Regions from separate parts of the Clostridium sp. HMP27 genome, predicted to be linked through region 1. Evidence: riboswitches for the same ligand, from Rfam matches in the RefSeq annotation. Region 1 holds a riboswitch; each other region holds the start of a gene.
The links. A riboswitch is a leader RNA that binds a small molecule or an ion and turns the genes downstream of it on or off. The one in region 1 is predicted to bind S-adenosylmethionine.
Positions count from the first base shown of each region.

Region 1 (5,815 bases):
GAATACTATTGGAAAAGCTTTATTATGAAAATCCATATATGAATGAATTTACTGCTGAGATATTAAATATAGTTGAAAAAGATAATAAATATCATGTTGAATTAGATAAAACCTATTTTTATCCCGGTTCAGAAAATATGCCTTGTGATACAGGAGAAATAACTTCTATCCCTGTAATTTATGTCTATGAGAATGCTGAAAAAGTATATCATGTGCTTGAAACAAAGCCTATAAAAATTCATAAGGTGAAATGTACTATAAATTGGAGTAAAAAATATAATTGTATGCAGCATAATCTTGGAAAGGCTTTACTTTCTCATTACTTTTTAGAACTATTTAATGCAAATACAGTTAAATTTCACTATGAGGATAATTACACTTATATTGATATAGATAAGATTATTACCTTTGATGAAATCAAAAGAGTTGAGGAAATGGCTAATAAAATAGTTTTTAATAACATTAGCATCGAAAGCTTTTATGCAACAAAATCAGAGCTAAAAAAACTATCGGTTAAGAAAGTTTCCCCAAAGGGAAATGAAAAGATTAGAGTAGTTAAAATTGAAGATATTATTATAGCTCCGTATGCCGAACTACTTACAAATTCCACTATAGAGGCTCAAGTAATTAAAATTGTTAAGTGGGAAACCTTGGGAAAGAATACTCGAATAGAATTTTTATGCGGCTCACGGGCAGTTTCTGATTACATTTTAAAACATGAGTACATAAAATCTATGTTTAATTTATTAAAATGTGGTAATGAAAAAGATGCCCTAGCAAAAGTGCAAAATCTTAGAAATGAACTCAATGATGCTCTAAGTGAAAAGGGAGTCTTAAAGGCACAGGTTGCGGAATATGAAGTTAAAGAAATTTTAAATAGCTCTGAAAATATAAACGGAGTTAAGATAATTAAAAATATATTTGACAATGGCGATTTAAAGTACATAAACTTATTAGCTTCTAAATTAGTATTCTATCCTAAGACTATAGTTTTATTTGCAATAAAAACTGAAGATAAAGCTCAATTAATTTTTATGTGTTCAAAGGATTTAAAAGTTATAAGCATGAATTTACTTTTAAAGGATGCAATAACTTTAATTGATGGAAAAGGCGGTGGAAGCGACTTTTCAGCACAAGGTGGAGGAAAAGATAATAATAATTTAACTTCCTGCATTGAGTATGCCTACAAGAAAGTGTGCACCCATCTTCAGGATTAATTTCATCATAGTAAATATCAAAAAATAGCTAATCCCTAGTATCTAATAATGTTTAGACACTAGGGATTTAGTGACTATACTAAATTGCACTGCAATTTATTTTTTCGGTGCTAAAATCATAGTCATATTGTTTCCTTCAAGTTTTGCTGGTTTTTCAATAGTTCCAATTTCTCCTATTAACTCAACAAATGACTCCATAATTTTATACCCTACTTGAGTATTATTATTTTGTCTTCCTTTAAACCTAATGGAAACCTTAACTTTATCTTCATTAGTTAAAAACTTTTTAGCATTATTGGCTTTAATTTGAATGTCACCCACATCAATTGTTGGACTTAATCTTACTTCTTTAAGATTAACAACCTTTTGATTTTTTCTGTTTTCCTTTTCCTTTTTAGATTGCTCATAAAGGAATTTACTGTAGTCCATTATTCTACATACAGGTGGATTGGCATTAGGAGAAATCATAACTAAATCTAGTTCTCTCTCTTCAGCTATCATTAAAGCATCTCTTGTGCTTACAATTTTGCTTTCTTCTCCATCAATTAATCTAATTTCCTTTTCTCTAATCTGCTCGTTTAGCATAACATCCTTACTAATAATACCGCCTCCAAAATTTGATTTTATACAATATCTCTAGTATACCTTATTATTTGTCATATTACAAAGAATATATTCTAAAGGCGAATTTATTTTTAAAATGATGGAATTATTGCCCCTTTATAATTTTCTTCTATAAACTTTTTAATTTCTGGTGTGTTAATAGCCTCAACTAAAGCTTTAATATATTCTTTATCCTTATTATCTTCTTTTACTGCAATAATGTTAGCATATGGTGAATCCTTTGCTTCAATTGCTAAAGCATCTTTAGTTGGATTTAATCCTGCTGGCAGAGCATAGTTTGTATTTATTACTGCTACATCAACATCTTTTAAAGTTCTTGGAAGCTGAGCTGCTTCTAACTCTTCTATTTTTATATTTTTAGGATTTTCAGTAATATCTAATTTAGTGATTAATTCTCCTTCTTTAAACTTAGCAATTCCTTCTTTTTCAAGTAATCTTAAAGCCCTTGATCCATTTGTTGAATCATTTGGTACTGCTATTGTTGCTCCATCTTTTAAATCTTTTAAATTTTTAATTTTATCAGAGTATACTCCCATTGGTTCTAAGTGAACTTTCGCAACAGAAGCTAAATGAGTACCTTTTTCTTTATTAAATTGCTCTAAGTAAGGAATATGTTGAAAGAAGTTTGCATCTAATTCTCCTTGTTCAACTGCTGTATTTGGAATAACATAATCATCAAACACCTTGATTTCTAAAGTATAACCTTTTTTCTCTAGTATAGGTTTTACCTTTTCTAATATTTGTGCATGTGGTTCTGGAGTTGCCCCAACAACTATCTTCTTTTTCTCTGCAGGCTGAGCTGCTTCCTTATTGCCACATCCTGTTAGGCCAATTGCCCCTAAAACTACTGTACTTGCAAGTATTGCTGATAATATTCTCTTTTTCATTATAAAATGCCCCCTATTTATTAAAATATTTTTATTTGTTTACTTTTTTATATATTAAAGTTCCTATGCTTTGAAGCACTTGAACTAAAACTACTAAAACTATTACTGTAGCTATCAAAACATCATTTCTAAACATATGGTATCCATATCTTATTGCCACATATCCAAGCCCACCTGCACCAATAGCTCCTGCCATTGCCGAAAATCCTACTACACTAATTACTGTAAGAGTTATCCCCGATACAATAGAAGGAAGTGCTTCTGGCAGCATTACTTTGAATATAATTTGTGAAATACTGGCCCCAAAGGATTTTGCAGCTTCAACCACTCCTTTATCCACCTCTTTTAAAGCTGCTTCTATAATTCTTGTTACAAAAGGTGCTGAACCTATAGTCAGTGGTACAATTGCAGCAGGGGTTCCAATGGACTTTCCTACTATAAACCTTGTCACTGGTATAAGTATTACCATCAAAACTATAAAAGGAAATGATCTTAAAATGTTTATTATTGTATCTAAAATTTTATAAACTGCTTCATTTGGCTTTAATCCATCTTTAGCTGTTATTATCATTATAATTGCTGGTATAAATCCTATTAATACTGCTAAAGCTGTAGAAATTAAAACCATGATTAAAGTTTCACCTAAAGCTGGAAGTAATATTTGAGTTACCATACTTTATAGCACCTCCCAATGTACATTTTTTTTATCTAGATAAGAAGTAACTTGATTCTTCTTATCTTCTGTAGTATTAATTACAAGGCTTCCAAGTACTATTCCATTAAACTTCTCAAGTTTTCCCCAAACAATGGACACGTCTATGTTAAGTTCTCTAGCCATAGCTGTTATTACAGAACTCTTACTTATCTCCTTTGGGAAGAATAACTTTATATTTATCCCCTCTTCTGGCAATATCTCTTCTTCTCCCAAAAGATTTTCTAAATCTTTACTTGGATTTAGGAATACTTCTTCTACCTTTCCAGATTGAATTAATTTTCCACCTTCCATTAATGCAACTTTTGAGCAAGCTTCTTTTATAACCTCCATTTGATGAGTTACTATTACAATTGTTATGCCTAATTTATTATTTATCTCTCTTAATAATTCTAAAATGGACTTTGTTGTCTTAGGGTCTAATGCTGAAGTAGCTTCATCACATAATAAAACTTCCGGATTAAGAGTTAATGCTCTTGCAATTGCCACCCTTTGCTTCTGTCCTCCACTTAGCTCCTTTGGCATACTTTGAGCCTTATCCTCTAATCCTACAAGAGATAAAAGTTCTCTTACTCTTTTATTTATATCTTCCTTACTATATTTCCAGGTTTCCATAGGAAGAGCTATATTTTGCCACACATTTTTTCTATTTAACAAACTGAAATTTTGAAATATCATACCTATGTTTTTTCTAAACTCTCTAAGTTCTCTTTCTTTAAGCTCTTTTACTTCTTTGTTATTTACTATTACGTTTCCTGAATCATAACCTTCAAGTCCATTTATACATCTTAAAAGTGTTGATTTCCCTGCCCCACTGTGTCCTACAATTCCATATATTTCTCCCTTTTCTATAGTAATACTTACATTTTGCAAAACCTGATCTTCTCCAAAAAACTTATTAACATTATTTATTTCAATCATTGCTGCACCCCCTACTATCTAATAAAAAAATAAAGACCTAAGGATAACCTTAGGTCTGAAAAGATCCCGTCTACCCTCATCTCTCAGCTTACGCTGCAGGATTTAGCACCTTATATATATCACAATAATATATATTGGTTGCCGGGTTTCATCGGGCCAGTCCCTCCACCACTCTTGATAAGTCCTATTCGCTTTTATTGTTTTTTATTATATTACCATAGTCAAAGGTTGTCAATAACTTTTTTTTCTAATGATTCTGTAAAATGTGACATTATCAATTCTCCATCATATATTATAGTACAAGCTTGGGATGTTATCTTAATTTTATATGGAAACATCTCAATGAATTGGGATGTGCTGATTTGCAACGAAATCAAAGATTTCTACAAATCATGTAAATCATGCATAACTCATATAAGGAGTGATGTTTATGAATAGATTTGAAAAAATAACACCTTTTAATGGTTTTTATGAAGACCGTAATTTAGGACATCAGAATAATTATGCCTGGGCTATGGGGGAATTAGGCGATTATATATATGTTGGGGTAGGAAAAAATATAGTTTATACAGTTTTAAGATTCGTCTTTAATCTACCTGAACAATATATACCCGAAGTATTTATCCCAAGGCCTTCCATAAACCCAGGAGCTGAAATTTGGCGCTATAACAAAGATGGATCTGAAAATTGGACACAAGTTTATAAGTCTAATCCTCAAGATGGCATAGGCGATTTTAGATATATGATTAACTTCACTACAGCATCAGGAAAAAAAGTATTATTAGCTGCTGCTAATTCATTCTCGTCTGCAGTCAAAATGTTAATGTCCGAAGATGGTGAAAACTGGGAGGACGTAAGTGATGGTCTTACAGAAGGCGACACAGCAAGAGCCATGGTAGAGCATAACGGAAGAATGTATTTAGGCGTAATGAAAGGACTTGGCGGAAGTTTAGAGACTATTTTATATGAAACAAACGAACCTGAAAATGGGTGGACACGAGTTCAAATAGGAACAGGAGCAAATAATCCTCGTGGAGAAATTGCTTCAATGGAAAGCTTTAATAATCATCTTTATATTGGTACGGCTCCTCCTGGAGGATTTGAAGTTTGGAGAACTAATAGAGTATCCCCTATAGAGGATGATTGGAAACTTGTTGTAGATAAAGGTGCTGGTGAAGCCTTAAATCAATTACCTTTAAGCATGAAAGCTTTCAAAGGAGATTTATACGTTGGAACAGGAATATGGTTTGGAGTTTTCAGTATAGACCCTAGCCAAAGGTTTGTTCCCCCAAAAGGCTTTGATCTTATACGCGTTTCATCTAATGACGCTTGGAAGGTAGTTATAGGAAATGAAGCTATTTCTCCTACAAATCCAACTACTAGAGGAATTAGAAGACCCAATATTCCAGCTGGTCTTTGGGATATTTCTAATGCTTACTGCTGGCAGCTTGATG
Region 1 covers NZ_JMFY01000015.1:16,312-22,126, reverse strand. Annotated here, with positions in the region: gene DP68_RS07340 (DHHA1 domain-containing protein) at 9-1,217, shown strand; gene infC (translation initiation factor IF-3) at 1,314-1,802, opposite strand; gene DP68_RS07330 (MetQ/NlpA family ABC transporter substrate-binding protein) at 1,913-2,728, opposite strand; gene DP68_RS07325 (methionine ABC transporter permease) at 2,760-3,401, opposite strand; gene DP68_RS07320 (methionine ABC transporter ATP-binding protein) at 3,405-4,361, opposite strand; SAM riboswitch class I at 4,435-4,545, opposite strand; gene DP68_RS07315 (hypothetical protein) at 4,792-5,815, shown strand, end outside.

Region 2 (5,815 bases), on a different contig from region 1:
TTAAAGCCCCCTTAAATTATGTTAAATATTTTATTTTGTTAATGGCTTAATTTCTTTAGTAAAAAGTCACCAAAGCTTTGTATCCCATTAACTAGGATTAGAAGAATTATTATAGTAGCTACCATTATGTCAGTTTTAAAATACTGATAGCCATATCTTATAGCAAAATCTCCAAGTCCGCCCCCTCCTACAGTTCCTGCAACAGCTGAAAACCCTATTAAGCTAACTGTTGTAATTGTTAGAGCATAAACGATACCTGGGAGCCCTTCCTTTAATAAAATCCTGTAGATTATCTCAAAAGGACTTGAACCCATGGCCTGTGCTGCCTCTATTACTCCCTTATCAATATCTAAAAGAGCTGACTCAATTTGCCTTGCCACAAATGGAACAGACCCAAGTACCAATGGAACTATGGCGCCCTTTAATCCAATTGTTGTTCCAACTATGAGTCTTGTAAAAGGTACAACTGCTGCTAAAAGTATTACGAAAGGAATTGAACGAAATATATTTATTATTTTCCCAACAGTACTATAAATTCCGTTATTCTCAAGTATATTTCCCGGCCTTGTTACCACAATAATTATTCCTATTATTATTCCTATAGCGGTTGAAATACTTCCTGCTATAACTACCATAAGTATGGTTTCGCCTAATGCCTTCATCATATCAGGAAAGAGTTCTACTACATTCGGCATAAAGGTATTCAGAAGTTCCAGCATTTTTAATCACCTCCACATAAATATCATTTTGTTTTAAATAACTCATTGATTGAATTATTCCTTCTTTAGAACCATTAAATTTGACAATTAAATTTCCTATAGGTACTTCTTGAATTATTTCAATATTACCAAATAAAATGCTTGCATCAACCTTAAACTTTCTAGAAACCTTTGAAATAAAGGCCTGGCCTGATTTCTGACCTACAAATGATATCTTTGCAATCACTTCCTCTTCAGTAAGCTCTCCTATAAAGGACTCCTTATCTAAAACCTCATAAATCTTATCATAATGAAATACTGTAGATACAAAATCCTTAGTCATTTGTGCCTTAGGATTTATAAATATCTGAAGAACATCTCCTTCTTCAATAACTTCTCCCCCCTCCATTACTGCTACCTTATGGCATATTTCTTTAACAACTTCCATTTGATGAGTAATGATAACTATTGTAAGTCGTAATTCTTCATTTATTTGTTTTAAAAGCTTTAGAATGGATCCAGTTGTCTGAGGATCTAATGCTGAAGTAGCTTCATCACATAAAAGCACCTGTGGGTCATTTGCTAGTGCTCTAGCAATGGCAACTCTTTGCTTTTGTCCTCCACTTAGCTCTCCAGGATAAACCTTTATTTTATCGCTTAATCCCACTAATTCCAAAAGGCTTTCTACCTTTTGCTTTATTTGTTCTTTAGTAAGACCTTTTCCTTTAAGAGGATAGGCTACATTTTCAAATACATTTCTACTCCTCATAAGATTAAAGTGCTGAAAAATCATACCTATCTTTTCCCTAGTTTTTCTAAGCTCCTTCGGTGATAACTTTGTGAGGTTTTTCCCATTTACAATTACCTCGCCGCAAGTAGGAGATTCAAGTAAATTAATACATCTAATTAAAGTACTTTTCCCTGCTCCACTATATCCGATAATTCCCATTATCTTGCCAGCTTCTACATGTAAGTTCACTCCCTTCACAGCCTCTATCTTATGCTCTTTAGTTTCATAGACTTTTTTAACATCCTTTAAATAAATCATTCATTTCCCTCCCCAAATAAAATAAAAAATCCTCTTTCCCAGATGAGAAAGAGGATAACTTCAATAAAAAAAGCCCCATGGAAGGACCGCTTTTAAACTATTACCTTCCCTCATCTTTCAGACTAATGTCTGCAGGATTTAGCACCTTGCTTTGCAAATAAGCATTGCTGGTTGCTGAAGCTTCATCGGGCCAGTCCCTCTGCTTCTCTAGATAAGGATCTATATTCGATTTTTAAGTTAGCATTTTCTGCTTGAGACTTATTATATTCTCATCTTTTTTAAATGTCAATAAAATTTTTTATAGAAAAATAAACTTTTTTTGCTATTCATATAATAAATATACTTTAATATATTTGGGGAAAGTATTGAAAAATAAATTATTAAATTAAACATAATTCACAAAATTTTTTATTTAATCATGTAATAATCATACATTACCGTCAATCCAACAAACATTATAAATTTGTTGACAATTCTTACTTATGCATATATAATCTTACTCAATTAATCTTTGTCATGATAAAGTTAAAAGTTAATAAGTATCCTTATCAAGAGAGACCGAGGGATTGGCCCTATGACGTCTCAGCAACCAGCAGGTATCATTAGCCTGTATGGTGCTAAATCCAACAGAAGTTTGTTCTGGTAGATGAGGGAAGGTGTTAAATTTAAATATTGCTCTTATAAGAGTTTATGTTTTAAAATCTTCTTCCATCTAGGAAGAAGATTTTTATTTTATCTAATTTTATTATCGCAAGTTTATAAAGACTAGTATCTTTATATGCTTATAAAAAGGGGGAACTATTACAATGAGTAAAATATTAAATAACTATCAAAAAAGCATTATTGATAAATTGGACAATGAAAGAGATAAATATATAAAAATAAGTCATCAAATTCATGATAATCCGGAGATAGGTAATCAAGAGTTTTTTGCATCTAGACTTCTTGCAGATACCTTGGCTGATTCAGGTTTTTCTGTAGAAAGAGCTGTAGCAGGTCATGATACTTCCTTTATAGCAAGAAAAAAATCAACAAAGCTTGGAGGTCCTACTATAGGATTTTTAGCAGAATATGATGCCTTGCCAGGACTAGGACACGCCTGTGGGCATAATATGATTGGAACAATTAGTACGGCAGCCGCTATTTCCCTTTCATGCCTTTTAGATGAAATAGGTGGAGAAGTCGTAGTCCTAGGTACTCCTGCAGAAGAAGGTGGACCAAATGGAAGTGCCAAAGCAAGTTTTGTTAATCATAATTTGCTTCAGGGTATAGATGCTTGTATGATAATTCATCCAGCAAATACAACAGGGGTAACTGGAAATTCTCTAGCTGTGGACCCACTTGATTTCGAATACATAGGCAAATCAGCCCATGCCTCAGGTTCACCTGAAAAGGGTATTAATGCCCTAGATTCGGTTATTCAGCTTTTTAACGGTATAAATGCCTTAAGGCAACATGTGCCTACGGATGTACGCATACATGGAATTATTACTCATGGTGGTGATGCCCCAAATATAGTGCCTGATTATGCAAAAGCAAGATTTTTTATTCGTGCAGCTACTAGAAAAATTTGTGATGAAGTTACCTCTAAAATTAAAAACATTGCGCAAGGTGCTGCTCTTGCCACTGGTGCGAAACTAAATATAATAGCCTTTCAAAATAAAGTTGACAACTTTCTTATCAATAAAAGTTTTGATGAACTATTTATTGAAAGTTCTAACTTGCTTGGTTTAGAAATAAGCACCAAGGCAAAAGAGGGATTAGGGTCAACAGATGCAGGAAATATAAGTCAGGTTGTTCCTACTATACATCCTCATATAAAAATTGGTGGTAATACCTTAGTAGGACATACCCCTGAATTTTGTGAAGCATCTGTTTCTAAGGAAGCCGATGAGGCATTAATTATCGGTGCAAAAGCTCTAGCAATTACTGGACTCACTTTGATTACAAATAAAGATAAATTACAAAAAATAACATCTGAATTTAATAGAATTAAATCCAATTAATCTTTAATCCATTTCTATGTAAATATAAATTAGCATAATATTTTATTGAATTGATAAACTAATGGTTAGAATAGATAATAGAAAGGATGAAGCCTATGTATTCTAACCCAAGTATTTCTGTTTACAACGAAATAGGAAAACTAAAATGTGTACTACTTCACTGCCCTGGGGAAGAAATTGAAAATATAGTGCCAGATTATTTAAGAAGACTTTTATTTGATGAAATTGCTTATTTAAAACAAGCTCGCAAAGAGCACACTGAATTTGCCAATATTTTAAAAAAAGAAGGTGTGGAGGTCCTATACTTAACAGATTTGATGGCAGAAATCTTACAATATCCACAAATCAGGCAAGAGTTTTTGACAGAGTTTATGGAGGAAGGCGGTGTAGTTACATGGGGCTTGCAAGAAGCCATTATGGAATTATTTAACCCATATTCCCCTCATGAACTTATAAGAAAATGTATATCTGGAGTACGTAAAGAGGAACTTAGGCATATTAAGCCTAAATCACTAGGCGATATGGTTAAAAATCCTTACCCATTTTATTTGGATCCTATTCCAAATCTTTATTTTCAAAGGGATCCATTTGCCTCAATTGGAAGAGGGATTTCTTTAAATGTGATGGCAAATACCACAAGGAATAGAGAAACTTTATTTGCTAAATATATCTTTAATTATCACCCTAGATTTAAAGATGTAAGCCGTTGGTACAACCGTGATAAGACACATCCTATCGAGGGTGGAGATATTTTAGTTCTTTCTGACAAAATACTAGCTATAGGTATTAGCGATAGAACAGATCCAATGGCTATTGAAAGATTATCACATAAACTCTTAGCTTCAGATGAACCCTTCGAAGTAGTTTTAGCCTTAGATATTCCAAAAGCAAGGGCATATATGCATTTAGATACTGTATTTACAATGGTAGACTATGATAAGTTTAGCATATATCCAGGAATTGAGGATCCTTTAGATGTATATAGAATAACTAGAAGCAAAAATAATGAGATAAGCATTACTTATGAATGTGATGACTTATGCGATATACTAAAAAAACATTTAAGTCTACCTGCGGTAAACTTAATTAGATGTGGAAACGGAGATCCAATTGCTGCTAGCCGAGAGCAATGGAGTGACGGAAGTAACACTTTGGCTATTTCTCCTGGGAAAGTAATTTGTTATGATCGTAATTATGTTACAAATGAAGCACTTCGCAAAAATGGCGTTGAAGTGTTAGAATTCCAATCCTATGAGTTATCACGAGGACGTGGCGGTCCAAGGTGCATGAGTATGCCTATAATTAGAGAAAAGCTATAGATAAATATTAAACTTAATATTTATAATCTATATTTTTGTTATAATATCTATGATTTCTAGTACCCTTTATTAATTCTTTTTAATACTATAAATGTATAATAATTAATTAAAGGATTTTAATATGTTTTATAAGGGTGATTTTCACATACATTCTACAGCATCCGATGGCGACCTTACTCCAAGTGAAATAGTAAGCCTTGCAAGCAATGAACATATGGATATAATATCTATCACAGACCACAATACTATATTAGGTGTTGAAGAAGCCATTGAAGCAGGTATAAAACTTGGAATTACGGTAATTCCAGGGGTTGAATTATCTTCACGTTATAAAAATAAGAGTGTTCATATTTTAGGTTACTTTAAAGATGATAGATATAAGGATAAAACCTTTGAGAGATTCCTAAACCTTGTAAAAAATCATAGAGGAAATGATGCAAAACACTTAATAAATCTACAAAGCAGTTATAATAAAAATAGCCATAGGTTATCTGTTGATGATGGAATTAAGGCGTTAAAGCTATTTGGAGCAACAGTAGTTTTAGCTCACCCCATTCTTATAAATAAGAACTGTCTTACAGAAATTATTAATATGCCATTTGATGGTATAGAAGCAAAGCATTTTACACATACACCTAGTGATATGGAATTTTTCATGAAAATAGCTATTGAAAGTGGATTATTTTATACTGCTGGTTCTGACTTTCATACAAATAAGCAAACTGATTTAAAACATGGACTAAT
Region 2 covers NZ_JMFY01000008.1:30,202-36,016, reverse strand. Annotated here, with positions in the region: gene DP68_RS04565 (methionine ABC transporter permease) at 39-719, opposite strand; gene DP68_RS04560 (methionine ABC transporter ATP-binding protein) at 667-1,746, opposite strand; SAM riboswitch class I at 1,854-1,964, opposite strand; SAM riboswitch class I at 2,289-2,399, shown strand; gene DP68_RS04555 (M20 family metallopeptidase) at 2,553-3,752, shown strand; gene arcA (arginine deiminase) at 3,848-5,071, shown strand; gene DP68_RS04545 (PHP domain-containing protein) at 5,193-5,815, shown strand, end outside.
Region 2: it holds a riboswitch for S-adenosylmethionine, as region 1 does, so the genes downstream of both, DP68_RS04555 (M20 family metallopeptidase) here and DP68_RS07320 (methionine ABC transporter ATP-binding protein) in region 1, are expected to answer to the same signal.

Region 3 (5,815 bases), on a different contig from region 1:
ATAATGTCAAATCCATAGTTTTCAAGAATAATCTTTACAATGTTCTTGCCAATATCATGAATATCTCCCTTTACTGTGGCTAAAATTATCTTTCCTTTAGAAACCTGCTTTTCTTCTTCTAAGTTCATATTTTCTTTTATAACAATAAATGCACTTTTCACAGTTTCAGCAGATTGAATAAGCTGTGGAAGAAATATTTCTCCTCTTTCATACTTTCTACCCACTACATCTAATGCTGGAATTAAGTATTCATCAACTATAGTTAAACCATCCTTAACCACTAATAGCTCCCTTGTAATTTGTGATGCATCTTCTTTTAAGCCTTTTATTATTATTTCTTTTAAATCTCTATTATTATTTGCCTTAGGAAGTTCCTTTACATCAATATCTGAATATGTATTTACATATTCCTTTGCTTCCTTATCTATATTAGCTAATACCTTAAAGGCTTTTATAACATCCATTACTTCCTTATTTCCTGGATTTAATATTGGAGCATCTAATCCTGCAGCTAGCGTCATTGAAAGAAAAGTTTGATTTAAAATTTCCCTTTTAGGAAGTCCAAAAGATACATTACTTACTCCAAGTACCGTACTTACTCCAAGCTGTTTCTTTACCATTCTTACAGCCTTTACTGTCTCTATAACCTCTTTTTGCTGAGCTGAAGCTGTGAGAACTAAGCAATCTATTAAAATATCTTCTTTATTTATGCCGTATTCTTTAGCAGTATTTATAATTTTTTCTGCAATCTTAACCCTTTCCTCCGCCTTAGCTGGTATGCCACTTTCATCAAGAGTAAGTCCTACTATGCAAGCACCATATTTCTTAGCAATAGGGAAAATTTTCCTCATAACTTGCTCTTTGCCGTTAACTGAATTTATGATAGGTTTACCATTGTAAATTCTTGCAGCAGCTTCTATAACTTTTGCATCCGAACTATCTATTTGAAGTGGAACATTTAATATTGATTGTATTTCCTTAATGGTCCTTACCATCATTTCCTTTTCATCTATTTCTGGCAGCCCTACATTTACATCTAATACATCTGCTCCTGACTCTACTTGATTTATAGCTTCAGTTAATATGTAATCTATATTATTGGCTTTCAATGCATCCTTGAACTTCTTCTTTCCCGTTGGATTGATTCTCTCTCCTATAATCTTTACTTCTTCACCTAATATTACACTTTTGCTAGATGAACATATTGCTGTGAGTCTTTTATTATTTAATTTAAATGGTTTTAGATCCTTTATACTATCAACAACCACTCTTATATATTTATCAGTTGTACCACAGCAACCACCTAAAATACATACTCCTTTTTGAGCCATTAGCTTCACATATATTCCGAAATATTCCGGAGTAATATCATATATAGTTTTATCATCTTCTACTCTAGGAAGGCCTGCATTGGCTTGAACTATAACAGGAGTTGATGAATACTCTAATATATTTTCTACTATAGGCATTAGTTCCTTAGGTCCAAGAGAGCAATTTACTCCTAGAGCATCTACTCCTAGGCCTTCTAAAAGAGTTACCATAGTAAGAGGATCTGTTCCTGTAAAAGTTCTCCCATCTTCTCCAAAAGTCATAGTACAAAACACCGGTAATCTGCTATTTTCTTTTGCTGCTAATACTGCTGCTTTAGCTTCGTAAAGATCAGAAATTGTTTCTATTAAAATCAGATCACATCCTGCTTTAACTCCGGCCTCTATCTGTCTTTTAAAAATTTCATAAGCGCTTTGAAATTTTAATACTCCTATAGGTTCAAGCATCTGACCAATAGGTCCAATATCTAATGCTATATATTTTCCATCATTAGTTTTTCTAGCTTCTTTAGCAATCTCTACTGCTTTTGTTATTATTTCTTCTACAGAGTAACCTGTATCCTTAAGCTTTAACTCATTAGCTCCAAATGTATTAGTAGTAATTATATCCGAACCTGCTTCTATATATTTTTCATGAACTTCTTTAATTATTTCAGGGTGTATAATATTATACATCTCCGGAATTTCTCCAGCTATAAGTCCTCTACTTTGGAGCATTGTTCCCATAGCTCCATCGAAAAATATAAATTGCTTTGCTAAAATATCCTTAATCTCCACAGTCATTACCCCTTTTTCTATATTGACATTCTATAAAATTATTGCATTTCTTACATTCAGAATGCTGAGCTTTGATGTTCTTATCCTGAAATCCTATTACTGCACTTACTGATTTTCTTGGTATTAAAATATAATTTTCAGTTACTGTAAGCCCTATGTTTTTTTGTGTATCTAAAGCACTTATTATTTGGGGTTGAATATCTATTAAAAAATCTCCATATCCAGGGCTATATCTATAGGTAATGTCTAGTGTTTTACTTCGAGCTTCCTTTTGTATCTCCTTTTGAGCCTCATCACAAATCCATTCTACGCATACAGATGCACATGCATCTAATATTAGTGCTCTAGTCATGCTTACTTTTTCATAATACCTTATTTTAGTATCCATATTGCTTCCAAGGGTTGCTGCCATAACAGCGCACATAGATGACTCCTTAAGATGTTCCAATATATCTTTTCCTTTGAACACCAAATTGCTTTCTAATAATCTTACTTGTTCCCTACTTTTCTCAATATCAAATATTTTATATGTGTATTTACAATTTGAAATTTCTTTTACTTCATTTATGCATTCGTCTATTAACAAATTTATATTCGTATCAATAACTCCATTTTTATATCCAAGATATCTTAGGACTTCTTTTTTATCTATATGCATCCTTATCCCCCTCAAAGTTACCTATATATAATTTAGTCTTTATAAAATGTAGTACTAAATCCCTTATCCAAAACATATCTCGCATACTCTTTTGCTCCGAATAAAGATAAATCCTTATAGTTGCCACATTGAAGATCATTAGCTGCTGGTACTTCATCTGATTGTAGTACTTGTTTTAAAGATGTTTCAAGAGCATTTTTTACTGTTGTTGATTCTACATCTCCCCACAGTATAAGGTAAAACCCAGTTCTGCATCCCATTGGCGATAAATCAATTACATTTTCCAAGTGCTCCCTTAAATATCCTGCAAGAAGATGTTCTAAAGCATGTAATGATGCCGTTGGCATTGCCTCCTGATTTGGTTGCAAAAACCTTAAATCAAACTTTGTTACTTTATCACCATTTTTCCCATTAAGAACTCCTGCTTTTCTTACATATGGTGCACTAACCTTCCTGTGATCTAATTGAAAGCTTTCTACCTTTTCCATATAAAATTCCTCCCTATAATTTATATATTAATATAACCTATACTTATATTAAATAATGGTTTTTAAAATCATTAAAGCCTATTCTCACTATTTAATGCACTTACAATAGAATCTATGTTAGATACTATCTTTTTAGCTACCTCTGGATTATTCATTGTATATATGTGAATGCCATCTACTCCTGAAGACAACAAATCAATTATTTGCTCTGTAGCATAGGCAATCCCAGCATCTCTTAATGCCTGCGGGTTATCTATATATTTATTTATTATTTTCGTAAATTTCTCTGGAATATGTGCGCCACATAAACTTGCTATTCTAACTATTTGTTTACTATTTATCACAGGCATAATACCTACTTCAATAGGAATGTTTATTTTCTTATCCTCTGCCCTTTGCTTAAAGTCATAAAAAAACTTATTATTAAGAAATAATTGAGTTATCATAAAATCCACTCCTGAGTTTACTTTGCTTTTAAGATTTTTAAAATCCTCGTCTGCGCTATTGCTTTCAATATGGGTCTCCGGATAGCACGCTGCCGCTATACAAAAATCCCCATGATTCTTTATATCTTTTATTAAATCTTCTGCATATTTAAAATGAAGAGGTTCTGGGAATTTAAAGTTTGTGTCTTGAGGCAAATCTCCTCTAAGTGCTAGTACATTTTTAATATTGTTTTCTTTTAAATCATTCAAAATTCCATTGACTTCGTCTCTAGTAGATGTCATGCACGTTAGGTGCGCTAGTGCTTCAATATTATATTTATTTTTTATAATAGAAGCTATCTCTACAGTCTTATTCCTAGTTTCACTGTTTCCACCTGCCCCATAGGTTACACTGATATAATCTGGTTTCAAAGGTGCTAATTCATCAATTGTATTATATATAGTATCGATTGAAGATTCTTTTTTAGGTGGAAAAATCTCAAAGGATATTATCGGTTTCTTGCGTGAGAATATGTCTTTTATATACATTTTCGAGCCCCCTAATAAATGATTTTTTATTATTAGATTAAAATCTTTGCTTTTCACTGAAAGTTTTGTATACTTAATAAAAAAATAAGACCTAAAGGATATCCTTTAGGTCTTTATGCCTATTGCCATCCTTATCTTCCAGCTTTCGCTGCAGGAATTGGCACCATTGTATGAATTATAAAAATACATACCGGTTGCCGGGCTTCACAGGGCCAGTCCCTCCACCTCTCTTGATAAGAAATATTCTGTTTTTCTTATGATTATATATGTGTATTTTATTAATGTCAACCTTTTGTTTATTTCCCTCAAAGTTTTTATATTAACAATCTCTAACAAATCTTTCTATTCTTTTAAGTGCTTCCATAATGTTATCCATTGAAGAAGCATAACAGGTTCTTACGAACCCTTCTCCACACTCTCCAAACGCGTGTCCTGGAACCGCTAACACTTTTTCCTTCATTAGAAGTCTTTCACAAAACTCATCTGATGTTAACCCAGTTGATTTTATACATGGGAATAAATAAAATGCCCCCTTAGGTTCGAAACAATCAAGCCCCATCTTTCTAAATCCATTTACCATTACTCTTCTTCTTCTATTGTATTCTCTGACCATTTCTTGAACATCTCTATCACTATTTTTCAAAGCTTCAATAGCAGCATATTGACCCGTTGTATTAGAACACATAATTGCATATTGATGAATCTTTTTCATAGCATCTATTAATATACGATGTCCACAAACATAGCCCATTCTCCACCCTGTCATAGCGTAAGATTTTGAAAAACCATTGATAACTATAGTTTTTTCGTACATTTCCGGAAAGCTTGCAATAGAAACATGCTCTCCTTCATAAGTTAATTCAGAATATATCTCATCTGATAATACAATTATGTCCTTATCTTTAAGAACATCTACAATTGCTGATAATTCTTCCCTTGTCATAATGGCTCCAGTTGGGTTATTTGGAAAAGGCACAATAACTACTTTAGTCTTTGGAGTTATCGCCTGAGCAAGCAACTCTGGAGTTAATTTAAATTCATCTTCAGCTCTAAGATTAATAACCACTGGTTTAGCACCAGTGAAAACAGTGCATCCTTTATATGCAACGAAACTTGGTTCCGGTATAATAACTTCATCACCTTCTGCAACCAATGCCCTAAGCGCTATATCAATGCCCTCACTTCCTCCAACAGTAACAAGTATTTGATTATCAGCATTATACTTTAAATCATACTTCCTATTTAAATATGATGAAATTTCATCTCTAAGTTCAATAAGGCCTGCATTCGAAGAATAGTGTGTATGCCCTTTTTCTAGGGAATAAATGCCGGCTTCTCTTATATTCCATGGAGTTACAAAATCCGGTTCTCCAACTCCAAGAGATATTACGTCATCCATTTCATTTATCATATCAAAGTACTTTCTTATACCTGAAGGTGGCATATTACTAACCTTAGGTAAAATCATATCTTCTATCTTCATATAAATATAGCCTCCCTATCATCCCTTACTTTTTCTTCAAATATAACACCTTTGTCTTTATATTTTTTAAGTATAAAGTGTGTTGCAGTGCTTAAAACTCCCTCTTG
Region 3 covers NZ_JMFY01000001.1:209,348-215,162, reverse strand. Annotated here, with positions in the region: gene DP68_RS01000 (homocysteine S-methyltransferase family protein) at 1-2,105, opposite strand, end outside; gene DP68_RS00995 (vitamin B12 dependent-methionine synthase activation domain-containing protein) at 2,095-2,763, opposite strand; gene DP68_RS00990 (S-ribosylhomocysteine lyase) at 2,796-3,251, opposite strand; gene metF (methylenetetrahydrofolate reductase [NAD(P)H]) at 3,323-4,225, opposite strand; SAM riboswitch class I at 4,354-4,465, opposite strand; gene DP68_RS00980 (aminotransferase class I/II-fold pyridoxal phosphate-dependent enzyme) at 4,545-5,708, opposite strand; gene DP68_RS00975 (Lrp/AsnC family transcriptional regulator) at 5,705-5,815, opposite strand, start outside.
Region 3: it holds a riboswitch for S-adenosylmethionine, as region 1 does, so the genes downstream of both, metF (methylenetetrahydrofolate reductase [NAD(P)H]) here and DP68_RS07320 (methionine ABC transporter ATP-binding protein) in region 1, are expected to answer to the same signal.

Region 4 (5,815 bases), on a different contig from region 1:
ACAACTTTAAGTGCAGCATTTTCCATAAGCACTATGCTAGGTATTTTTAAAACTTCTATGGAGTATTTATCAATTTTCCTCATAACTTCTGCAGTACCTATTCTCATATATTAATACACCTCCAAAACTGCATAGGCTATAGCATTTTCTCTACTATGAGATATTGATACATGGAGCTTATATGGCTCTTTTACAAGTTCTTTTGCACCTCCATGTAAAAATGCTACAGGTGCTCCAAGTTCATCACGAAGAATCTCTATATCCTTTAAGGAAAATTTTCTAAATCCAGTTCCTAACGCTTTTGCTATGGCTTCCTTTGCAGCAAAATTACCTGCAACCACCTCTGACAGTAAATTCCTTGATCTAAAGTAATCAATTTCTCTTTGTGTAAATATCTTATATATAAAATTATTATTTTTCATTACGGCATTCTTTATTCTATATATTTCAATTATGTCTATGCCCGTTCCCCCTATCATATTTGTCACCGCCTTTTTATATAAAAATAAAATAGAGATATATATCTCTATTTTATCATTAATTCTATATTAATTAATCCCCATAATAAATCCTATAATAAAATAATCAAATTTAAATTTTATATTTATGTTATCTGTCCACAACCATTTTTTTATTTCTGCTTCCTGGCTGTTGGCCTCTAGTTTTTTATTATTAGTTAGTTGCTATTTCTCTTAATACGTTATCAAAATCACTAATATACTCGTCTACATAATCCCCTGCTATATCTATAAGATGTATCGGTGACACAGTGTTGTCGTGCAGCACTTTCAAAAGGCTATGTACTTTATGTCTTTGAGGACTTATATTCTTTATATAATCTCTTTCTATATTTACTATATTTCCCTCTACCTTATCCTGTCTTTCTATTTCTATTCCATAGGATTGTACTTCTATTAGTTCATCTCCATAATTAAGATTAAATTTATCCTTTATCAATCTATAAAAATAAGTCTTTTCCATATCTTCTCCTTGATGAATTTTTGATAAATTTTCAACTATTATCATAATTCATTTCCCTCCACTCGCTAAGTTATATTAATATAATAACATTTAAGATGAAAGAAACCTGTCATTTTATGAACCATGGTTTGGACAAGTTATTTTCCTAATATGACAAAGAAGGTAAAAAACACTTCCTAATAGTGAATACTTATCCATGCAATGGGAATAACTGTATTTTTCTGGATTTTTTCATGTCGAATTATAGTGTAAATTAAGTTAATTTCTACTTTAAATTTTTTATGTAATATTTTACATTTGAGTATTATAATAGATTTAAAACTTACATTAAACCCCTGTTTGTTATTAATTATGTAATTATTACATTGATTTACTCTAATAAAATAATAGCAGCAGCTATAAAGAATAGTACAACTCTTACACTTGTTAGCAATATATTACTTTTAATAAGTTTAAGTATAACATATATCAGACGCCTATTTTTTTACATTAGATAAAATTATAATAGCACTTATAACAGACACTATTCCTAACCATTCTACAACGCCAAGTGGAACTCTTAGCCACAGTACGGATAAAACCGCAGCGGATAAAGGTTCCATAGAGGATAATACGCTTGCTTCTGTTGGCTGTATATATTTTAAACTTTCCAAGTAGCAATAAAAAGCAACAAGGGTGCCAAATAATACTACAAACATAACAGCAACCATAGAATTAATGGACCATTGTCCCACAAAGTTCCAGGGCTGATGGATAAAACTAAAAGCTACTCCACCAATAAGCATACTCCATCCAACTATAAGTGTAGATCTCCATTTACCAAGTAATTCATGGGGATATAACGTGTAAAAAGCTGATGTAAAAGCTGAACCAATTCCCCACAATAATGCTAATTTAGAAATAGATATGGTGTAGATATTTCCTTTTGTAATTATAAGGAATGTTCCTAACATGGCAAAGATAATAGCTAAGCTTTGCCTTATACTTGGAACTTTTTTAGTCCTAATAGCTAAATAGCAAGTAATTATCACCGGTGATAGGTATTGTAGTATAGTTGCTGTTGCTGCATTGCCATGTTTAATGGCAGCAAAGTATGTATATTGTACACCTAACATTCCAATAACACTAAAAATTATAAGACTGTAACAGTTATGTTTAGATTTCCAAATCTTCCATATGTCTTGTTTTTCTCTTATGATTGCGTATGTTAACAAAATTATTCCTGATACTAATAAACGAATTACAACAAGCCACTCAGGGCTAAACCCCTTTTGTTGAAACAAATATTGAGCAGCAGTACCTGATATTCCCCACAGCATAGCTCCTATGATAACAAGCAGTAATCCTTTTGTTCTTGATTGAAGTTTTATCATTTTCCATCCACCCCACTATGTTATTTTCCCATATTCTATATTATATTAGAAATTAAAAGAGTGCAAAATTCAATATAATTTTGCACTCAAAGTAATAACTTAGTTCTAATTATCAATTAAATTACTTTTTTTAGAGCCCCTGCCTCCATATTCTTTATCTTAGGGAATCCTAATGCTATTGCAATAACTGCAGATATCCCAATTAAATATGGATAGTACAAATACTTCATTATTAAAAATGGTGAAATGCCTGCAATACCTGATGCAACTAATAACTGTGCTCCATATGGTATAACTCCTTGAGCAAAGCATGAAAAAGTATCTAGTAGACTAGCTGTTTTTTGTGGCTCTATATTATATTTTGAAGATATACTTTTTGCTAAAGGTCCTGTAGTTACTATAGCTATAGTATTGTTAGCAGTACATGCATCTACTAAAGTAACTAAAAGTCCTATAGCAAGCTCGGCACCCTTTCTCGATTTTACCTTGCTTGTTATAAAATGAAGTAAGAAATCTATACCTCCATTGTGTTTAATAAGTTCTACAGTTCCTCCAATTACAAGTGATACTATCACTAGTTCTGACATACCTGCTATTCCCTTTGCTATAGACTGAAGAAAAGCTATAACTCCCATAGATCCAGTAGCAATTCCTACTATACCTGAAAGCGCCACTCCACCCACTAAAACTAAAATTACATTTACACCTAAAAGTGCTGCTATAAGTACAGATAAATAAGGAAGTACCTTTACAATACTATACTGATAGTTTCCAGATAAAGTAGCATTATTACCTGATGTAATTACTGCAAATATCACTGCTGTAATAATTGCCGCTGGGAGTACTATAAAGAAGTTAGTTTTAAACTTGTCCCTCATTTCGCACCCTTGAGTTCTAGTAGCTGCAATTGTTGTATCAGAAATCATTGATAAATTATCGCCAAACATTGCTCCACCAATTACTGATCCTAGCACTAAAGCCACTGATATTCCAGTCTTATCAGCTACTCCTACAGCCATCGGAGATAGTGCAACTATTGTTCCTACAGAAGTTCCTATAGAAGTGGATATAAAGCATCCAATTATAAATATCCCTGAAATTAAAATATTACTTGGAAGCACTTTAAGTCCTAAGTTAACAGTAGATTCTACTGCTCCCATATCTTTTGCAACTTGTGCAAAGGCTCCTGCTAAGATAAATATTAAGCACATAAGTACAATATTTAAATCCCCTGCTCCCTTGCAAAATATTTCAACTTTGTCATTTATACTTTCTTTTTTATTCATAAGTAACGCTACCACTGCAGCAATCAAAAACGGAACAGTAACAGGCATAGCATAAAAATCATTAGTAACTAATGCTATTGATAAATATATCGCTACAAAAACTATTAGTGGTAGTAATGCTGTCGCCTTACCTTTTCTTTCAACTGAATTATTCATTTAATATCCTCCCATAATGACTATTTAAAATTAATTTACAAAATAAAAAAACCCCTTGCCGACAGACACAAGAAGTTACACTTCTCCCCTTATCTGTCAGGTATTCACCTGCTGGATTTAGCACCTTCAAAACAAACGTATTAAAACAAATGTATCTGGGTTGCCGGGCTTCATGGGGCCAGTCCCTCCGCCACTCTTGATAAGAAGTTCCTATTAAATTTTAAGGATAGTTTATCATCAAACTAATCTATTGTCAATCCTTTAAAAATTACCACATTTTAAGATAATGTTGATATATAGTATGGAATTTTTATTTAGGAAAGCTTCACTTCGTAAAAAAGCTCTAATATTTCTGATGTTAAACCACCTAAGCCTTCTAAACTCACTATCGTTCAGACAGTAGAAGACTCTTAACGGTGTTTTGACATCAGAAATAAAGAGCTTTTAATGCTTGTTCAATGCTTTCTACAATGCAAATCCCATACTATAATATTTAACATTAAAAATGTAAGTAGCCCTGCTAAAGGAAGAAATTTCACCTTAGTGAAATTTCAATAATGACTAGTAACTATTCAGTATTAACCATCAATTAAACTTTTATCACAAAATTCTTTCAAGTTTACTTTCTTAATCATTATCTGATAATTATTAGTGTATAATAATCTTAGGGTTAAAATTAAACTATGGGGAGCTGAGCATATGAACAATAAAGCTAATGGTACAACTTTTATTATTATTGGAAATGGCGCTGCTGGATTTTATGCTGCAGATGCTATAAGGCAGAAAAATTCAAAAGCCTACATAACAATGATTTCAGAGGAAAGTTATTATAGCTATTATAGACCTTCTCTTTCTGAATATCTTGCTAATGAGATTCCTGATAAAAAATTATATTTAAAAAATAAAAATTGGTTTGAAGAGAATAGTATAAACTTAAAACTAAATACTAAAGTAGAGAGTATTCTGACCAAAGAAAATAAGATAGTTTTATCTGATGGCTCTTGTTTAAATTACGATAAACTTATACTTGCAAATGGTGCACGTAACTTCATCCCACCAACTGCTGGTACTGACAAAAATGGAGTATTTTCCTTAAGAACAATAAATGATGCAGATAAAATAATAAGTTATGCAAAAGATTGTAAAAAAGCTGTAGTTATGGGTGGCGGTCTATTGGGGCTTGAGGCTGCATGGGAATTACAAAATTTAGGACTTGATGTAACTGTAGTGGAATTTTTCCAAAGACTTTTACCTAGACAATTAGATGAAGAAGGTGCTGAAATTTTTAAGAATCAAATTAGTAATTGCGGCATTAATGTAATTCTTGGTGACTCCCTAGTTGAAATACTCGGAAATGATAATGTAACTAATATAAAACTAAAAAGTGGCACTATCCTTGATACAGACATGGTATTATTTTCTGTTGGAATAAGAGCAAACAAAGAATTGGCTGAAAAGTGTGGAATAAAGACCGATAAATCTGTAGTAGTAAATGAAAAAATGGAAACTAACATACCTGATATATATGCTTGCGGAGATGTAGCAGAATTAAACGGTAGAAACTATGGCATTTGGCCTGCTGCTGTTCAAATGGGCAAAGTTGCCGGTATAAATGCCTCTGGAGATGAGTTAATATTTAAAGATTTTGTTTCATCTACAATTTTCTCCTCAATGGATACAAATCTTTTTTCCTCCGGATATTTTGATGATGAATGTGATGTTTTATCTTATAATAATGAAGATAATCAGATATATAAAAAGCTTTTCTTTAAAGATAATAAACTAGTTGGATGTATACTTCTTAGGGATACCTCCTTATCTATAAAAATAGTAAAGGGGATTAGGGAGGGCTATTCTAAGGAAAAGATTATTTCATTAGGTTTAATATAAAAATTCTGTAAGAGCTCTTTACTAAAGCATCTAACTTTAAAACACTTTTAAGAATCTTAGGCTGTCTTAGCAACATCTAATGTAAAAAACTTAGGTGTTTTAAAGTTAGAAATATTACTCTTTTCATGT
Region 4 covers NZ_JMFY01000019.1:18,386-24,200, reverse strand. Annotated here, with positions in the region: gene DP68_RS11010 (bifunctional ADP-dependent NAD(P)H-hydrate dehydratase/NAD(P)H-hydrate epimerase) at 1-107, opposite strand, end outside; gene acpS (holo-ACP synthase) at 111-479, opposite strand; gene DP68_RS11000 (DUF6514 family protein) at 673-1,026, opposite strand; gene DP68_RS10995 (EamA family transporter) at 1,458-2,354, opposite strand; gene DP68_RS10990 (Na+/H+ antiporter NhaC family protein) at 2,471-3,796, opposite strand; SAM riboswitch class I at 3,883-4,002, opposite strand; gene DP68_RS10985 (FAD-dependent oxidoreductase) at 4,496-5,686, shown strand.
Region 4: it holds a riboswitch for S-adenosylmethionine, as region 1 does, so the genes downstream of both, DP68_RS10990 (Na+/H+ antiporter NhaC family protein) here and DP68_RS07320 (methionine ABC transporter ATP-binding protein) in region 1, are expected to answer to the same signal.